DNA from 3 places in the Glaciecola sp. 1036 genome. Region 3 is predicted to be linked to each of the others. Evidence: predicted binding sites of a transcription regulator. Region 3 holds the regulator's gene; each other region holds the start of a gene.
The links. Region 3 encodes FNR, which switches genes on or off when oxygen is low (the NO sensors DNR and NnrR bind a similar motif). Its sites were predicted from a motif close to TTGATCTAGATCAA; they were not measured.

Region 1 (2,275 bases), 440 kb from region 3:
TGTAGGGTAACGGAAGCTGTTCTTGGGTTCGTCGCATTACCCATTCAGATAATTTTAATTTTTCTTGCTCGGTAATTTTTGCCGCTAGAAGATGGTCTTTTTGCGCACTATTAAGTTGCAAAGGCAAATGTAAACATTGATACACCAAATGCTCAGCTTCATCCCAAACATTATCAGTGCCATGACCAAAATATACGTTTTCTTGTTGCAATTGAGAAATTGTAAACCGGATCCAATCGACCACAGTGTTCAATTCTGTATAATCAAATTGTGCAGTTTGACTGATTTCGTTCGACATAGCGGCAGGATAATAGTAGTTGCCAGAAAATTGCCGTTATAATAAAGGTTATTGTAAATAATTTCGCTGTTTTAGGGTGTAAAAGTGAAAAAAAATTCGAAAAATTCGGAACAAACAGAATTTGCTTCACTTTTCGGTGATGTTACCCCACTACAACATGACAAATATGTGCCGCCACAAAAAGATCCCGCTGAAAAACGTCTAAAACTGGCGAAAAATAAAGCAAGGTTAGCAGTAAAGCGAAGAGCCTCTGATTTTCAATTTTCAGATCAGTATCAAGCTCACTTCGATCCCAACAAAGCCCTCGCCTTTATTCGAGACCCTAAATACAAATTTAAAGTAAAAGCACTTAGACGCGGCGAATTGGTCCCAGAAATTAGACTCGATTTACACGGATTAACTCGCCATCAAGCAAAACATGAAATTGCCGCTGTGATAGAAGAAGCCTACGAGCATCACCATGAATGTATCAATATCATTCATGGCGTTAGTGGCGGCGTTTTAAAACAACAGGTTCCAAGCTGGTTAGTCCAACACCCTAGAGTCATTGGATTTCACCAAGCCCCACTTGAATGGGGCGGTCAAGGCGCCCTTTTGGTGCTCATCAAATCACGCCAAAATGACAAAGCGCTGTAAACTTAGGCGTTTTCGTTTACGTTTTTCAAAAATAACCAAACGTAGTATGCGCATATAGCGATTACAACAAAGATTCCGAAAACTGAACCCCAAGCGACTGGATCTGATAATAGAAGATCTAACATTTTTATTGCCTCAATGTATTTCTTTGATGCTTCTATTTTAGTGATGCCTATGAGTAAAATAATGATACAGATCAATACTCAAATCAGGGCTAAATGGGAATAAAATAAAACCTTAATTTAGATCAATAAACCTAAGCTTTCGCAACTAGTTAGGCATGGATTAAGCATTGACGATCTAACTACGAAAACAACTTCATAAACCAACTCTTTTGTAGTTCTTCTTCACATTTTTTCAATTGCCCAGCATAGCGTTTAGAGCGTTGGTCAACCTTATTGGCTACTTTTATCAACCAAGGTTTCTTGCGGTGAGATTGACGTTTATATCCGCCCCAACCTTCATGATAATTCAGGTATTGAGTGCCAGCATCCCATTTGGAAATTCGGTTGATTTTATGGGTTTTGTAAATGAACCATCCCATGAAGTCGATAGCATCTTCAAAATCATCACGATCGGCGAAGGAATTCCCGGTTTCTCTGACATAATCATCCCAGGTCATCGTTTTAGCCTGTGCATATCCATAAGCAGAACTTACCCTACCCCAAGGAATTAAACCAAAAAACACATAATCTCTGGGAGGTAAGGCATCGTGACGAAAAGAACTTTCTTGGTACATCATTGCCATTGGCACATGAATGGGCACCCCCCATTTTTCACGCATTTCTTCGGCGGCATCGTACCAATCATCTTTTTCTTCAAAAATCTTACACAGGTCTTCGCGTTCTCGTGGAGGCGTAGTCGTACAACCTACAGCGGAGACTAAAAATGTAACAAGTAAAATAAATAAAATATTTTTTTTCATTTTTTGGGAACTAAATATCCAATTGTTTGTTCTTATACAACAGATGAAGTTTGTGTTTCCCTAAGTGTGTTTGACCCGCTCCCCTTTTTGAGCGGGTTTTTTTATGCATTTTCAGTCTGTTTATCAGCAAAATAATTAGTTACAAAGGTATCAAAATCTTCTGAATCTTGTTTTTCTAATTCTACCTGCCGTAGCACAGACGCTGATGTCTCTTCTTCAAACTCAGCTTTTTGAATATATCGATAATCTGCTTGCATAAAAAACGATTTATATTCTTTTGATAATGACAACCCAAAACCGCTATTGTCGATATCGTGCGCTTTTAATACAGATAGTAGGCGTCCAGAATATGTTTGTTCTGGCTCGTCCACCTTTAATTTTTCAACTTTAACTGCGTCTGAGTAGGCATTAGTGTT
Region 2 (2,275 bases), on a different contig from region 3:
GACAATTAGATATAAAGGAAGATCGGTTAACATGTATTGCTCCATGCTACCGTCGATAAAATCGTCCCTGAACAGGCGTTCCAATCCCATCAGCAATGACAAAATTGCAGCCACCCAAACAACGCCGGCGGATATGCGTTGCAAAATATCCGGACCTGGCCCCACTGCCAAAGGGAAAAGGCTTATCACAATAATAAAAAACATCAATGGCTGCATCAATTCAGAAGCTTGTCTAAATGCTAGAGAAAACTCTCTATTAGATACTGCGACTAAACGTCTGATCACCAATGATACTCCAGATAAAATTCAGATGTTTTACAAGTGAGTTCTACTTGTTGGTGCGAGGTCATGACAACTGCTCCGCCGGCGTTTACAAATGAGTCAACTTGATGACATAACAACTTCACAGTATTAACGTCCAATGCCGTAAAAGGTTCATCTAAAACCCATAAAGATGCATTGGTTGATAGCCATAATTTGGCCAAGGATGCTCTTCTTTGCTGTCCTGCAGAAAGATGTTTGACGGGCAAATCTTCTAACCCTTCTAATCCGAGGTTTTCCAATACAATTTGCAGCTCAGCATTGTCTACAGGTTTGCCATGTAATTGACACCAAAACCCTAAGTTTTCTAGCGCTGAAAGATTGGCGTTTAAGCCTAATTTATGTCCACAGTACACCAGTTTTTTTGCCGCATCTGGGTATTTGTGAATGTTTTCTTGTTGGATTAATACATCTCCGGAGGTTGGCCTTGATAACCCTGTGATAATCCTAATTAAACTGGTTTTACCTGCTCCGTTTTCACCTTTCAAAAAAAGCAATTCACCGCCGGTCAGAGTCAAGTTTATATTGTGAAATAATTCACGGTCTTGTTTTTCACAACTAACACCGCTTAATTCAAGAATTTTCAAGTTAAATCCGCTATTTAAAAAACCGCGAAATAATAGCACAAACAACATGGACAACGCCAAGTTCAAACAGAAAAAATGTCAATCAAAACAATTATTCATTGATTAATGTCAAGATGAAATTCGCGTCTATGATTTATTCACTACCTCGACGAGTGAAACTTGTATTTTTTTAAAGAATGCCGATAACAGAGAATGAATCAAAATTCCATATCACATGTCAGCCCTCTAAACGCCTTGCAAGATGCGATTCAAGGCGGCCAAAAGCTTGTGGTCAGTGAACATGCACACCACGCGGCAAAAGAATCCATGACGTTGTCGCTTACAATTCTTAATGTAGGTCAGGGAAAAGTAACCTTACAGGTAGATTCTAGTAAACAAAAATTACAGATACCGGTTGAACAGTTGATTGCTGATGGTCAATTAAATAAAGGCGATCGCTTGGTATTGACAGGCGTGAAAGGGGAGCTGGCAAAATTAGTCGTTTCAACTTCTGGGCTATTGCAAAATGCGTCACTGAAGCAAAATCAAGCAATCCCTCCTCAAGTAATGAGAGAATTAGCTTCACAATGGCCTAATATTTCACCTCATGACATATCAAAAATTGTGACTTATCCAATTCTCGATAAAATAATTAAAAGTCCTTTAGAACAAAAACAGTTAGCGCAAACACTGCTTAAACTGGCTAGTTCCGCGTTAAATAACGTGCAAGTAAGTATTCAAGGACTCGTCAATAAAGTTGGCATAAATAATATTCAAGTAGAGATGCATGACAATGGGAGAACGCTCCCAGTAACTTTGCCAGTGAACCTGTCCAAGCTGCAGAATATAAAGCCTGAACAAGTGGTACAAATGAAACTTGCCGTTAATCCTACACAATCAAACAATGTAGTTATTAGCCAGTTAAAAATAGATGCTAGCCCGTTAGCTTTTAATGAACTAAAAACCCTGAATCAAAAACTGACAAACGCCAACCAAGTAAATCTAAATCATTTACTTAAAGATAATTTATTTAATCCAAGTAATCAGGTGACGAGCCCAGATATACTTATAATAAAGCCCAACAAGGCTCTTTTAGAGCAAGTTTTACCAAAACAGATTCAAACGCTAGATATTACCCAAAAAACGGACAATCTACTCGCGGTTGCCAAGTATGCTGCGCCAAACGGCAAAACCGTTCATCTAACCTTGGTCCCTCGTCCTGTTACCGTTATGACTCCTGTTGAGAGTTTACATGGCACAGGGGATGCTAATAGCTCAGCCGATTCTACGCCTCGCAAAAATGAGGGTACGTCAAAGCAGTATAGTATACCTCCTGAGCCCAATTCTTCACAAAACACTGAGAGTATAAATAAATCAACCTATAAGAC
Region 3 (2,275 bases):
ACAAAAGTGTTTGCTAAATGCAATTCAGCATTTAACGCGCCGGTCAAAGCCTGAGCTGTAGCAACGATTTTGTCGTTGAGTAAACTGTGGGTTTTGTCATTGGCATTGATACTTAATGCTGCGACAATTTTTCCATTGTCAGGCCAGTCATGATCTTTGACCATCAGAACATTCACAGAACTTTCGCGTAATAATTGCCAATCGTGCGGTGTGAAGAGCTTTTGTCCAATTTTTTCATGGGCTTTACAGGATTTAATGATGAGATCACAGTTTTCTTCGGTAGCTAAATTGACGAGTCCTTTATGTACCTTTTTATGCCAAACAACCTCAATATTTACTTCTGCATCCGGATACTGAGCCAAGGCCTTTTGCATTTTTTCCTTTTGGCTAAGCACAAGCGCTTGTTTCATGTCGAATCTTTCTTCAGACGTTAGAATATTCGTCATATCGAAAGTACTGTCGTAAATACATGATACAAGAGTCACCTTGCAGCCATCGACCCTTTTTGCCAATGTTAAAGCTCTAGCGAGTGCCGGTTGTAGTTCGTGGGTATGAGGATCGAAAACGGCGAGAATATGGGTACAAGCAAACATGGTCTATCTCCTTATATTGATACATAGCCAGTATATAAAAAAGAGGTTATGTATAGAACATAACCTCTTTGGGATAGATCAATTAAACTCTAGAAAGTCAGTAACTTATTCGTTTACCGCAGTAAATGGAATGTCTGATTCAGGAAGGCGCTGTTTAAGTCCATCAACGTTTTCAATAGTAATGAGTTTACCTTCGACTTTGATTAAGCCTTCTTTTTGAAATCTAGTCAATAAACGACTGATAGTTTCAACCGTTAAGCCTAGGTAGTTACCAATTTCATTACGGGTCATTGATAAGTTAAATTGTCTGGCAGAAAACCCACGCTCATCAAAGCGTTGTGACAAATGACTGATGAAATGTAATAAACGTTCTTCAGCACTACGCTTGCTCAACAACATCATTAAATCATGATCGTGTTTTATCTCAGCACTCATAAAACGCATAATTTGTTGTCTAAGCTTAGGATAACGAACTGATACCTGCTCAAGTGTTTGATAGGGAAGTTCACACACCATAGCTGTTTCTAAGGCTTGTGTATAACTTTGGTGTAAGTTTTCTTTTAAGGCATCAAAACCAATAATATCCCCAGGGAAATGAAAACCTATTATCTGTTCAACGCCGTCTTTATCACTGACATAAGACTTAAATGAACCAGATCGTACCGCATATAAACTGTGAAATTTATCCCCAGCTCTGACTAATTTATCGTGTTTATGCAAAGGGCGTTTGCGCTCAATGATGTCATCAAGTGATTCTAATTCGTTTTTATTAAGTGCCACTGGCAGGCAAAGATGGCTAAAACTGCAACTTTGACAATGAATGGAAAGTTCAGGTACGTTTGACATTGCGTTTTATAAATGTAGATTTAAGTGACTACACTGTAACGCCAAATTCCTGAAAAAGCAAAATTAATCCACTTAAGAATATGCTCGCAGCTATTAGATAACGACTTATAGGGTGTTGAAAGTAAGGCAGTAAACTTTGTAATCCAAAGCTAATGATCAACAGGGAAGGCAGGGTGCCTAACCCAAAACTAAACATCAATAAAGCGCCTTGAGTAGCACTTCCGGATGCTAGGCTCCAAGTTAAGGCTGAATAAATTAGCCCACAGGGAAGAAATCCCCAGATGGCGCCATATGCAATGGCGTGAAACGGTGTTTTGGCCGGTAAAAACTTCTTACTTAAGGGCTGAATGCGCTTCCAAATAATCTTTCCCGCAGCTTCTAAATGCGACAGCAAACGCCAGATCCCACTAATATAAAATGCCAACAGAAATAAAAAAGCGATGCTGACATAACGTAAAACAGGAACATCAGTTACCAAACTGCTGGAAACAATGCTGCCTAAATATCCGGTAATTGCTCCTAAAAAGGCATAGGTCAATATCCTACCAAGGTTGTAGGCGAGAGAATAAAGTTGTTTATTCGCATTTGGCGGTGTCGCGAAGGAGAACGCTGAAATCACACCGCCACACATGCCGATACAATGCACGCTACCGGCCAGTCCCACTAAAAATGCCGAAAATATAGAAAGGTCACTCATCTATTTTATCAGATGCAGCTTTTTGTTCATTTTTGTCTTTTTCTTTACTTTCAACATCATCGTCAAAAAGGATGCTATAACCTTGACGCTCTAAATCATCAAACTGATTATTTCGTACTGCCCAGAAAAAAACGCCTAT

Region 1: a site for FNR is predicted at 1,172-1,185, ahead of ACNKW3_RS02275 (DUF3149 domain-containing protein). Genes of this name have one in related genera too.
Region 2: a site for FNR is predicted at 1,007-1,020, ahead of ccmA (cytochrome c biogenesis heme-transporting ATPase CcmA). Genes of this name have one in related genera too.

The regions. Positions count from the first base shown of each region.
Region 1 covers NZ_JBLWFH010000001.1:512,536-514,810, forward strand. The annotation lists gene prmB (50S ribosomal protein L3 N(5)-glutamine methyltransferase) at 1-298, opposite strand, end outside; gene smrB (endonuclease SmrB) at 383-934, shown strand; gene ACNKW3_RS02275 (DUF3149 domain-containing protein) at 937-1,059, opposite strand; gene ACNKW3_RS02280 (hypothetical protein) at 1,239-1,859, opposite strand; gene gshA (glutamate--cysteine ligase) at 1,961-2,275, opposite strand, start outside.
Region 2 covers NZ_JBLWFH010000003.1:26,352-28,626, forward strand. The annotation lists gene ccmB (heme exporter protein CcmB) at 1-282, opposite strand, end outside; gene ccmA (cytochrome c biogenesis heme-transporting ATPase CcmA) at 282-908, opposite strand; gene ACNKW3_RS05165 (hypothetical protein) at 1,101-2,275, shown strand, end outside.
Region 3 covers NZ_JBLWFH010000001.1:77,220-79,494, reverse strand. The annotation lists gene uspE (universal stress protein UspE) at 1-593, opposite strand, end outside; gene fnr (fumarate/nitrate reduction transcriptional regulator Fnr) at 699-1,439, opposite strand; gene ACNKW3_RS00335 (sulfite exporter TauE/SafE family protein) at 1,468-2,136, opposite strand; gene ccoS (cbb3-type cytochrome oxidase assembly protein CcoS) at 2,129-2,275, opposite strand, start outside.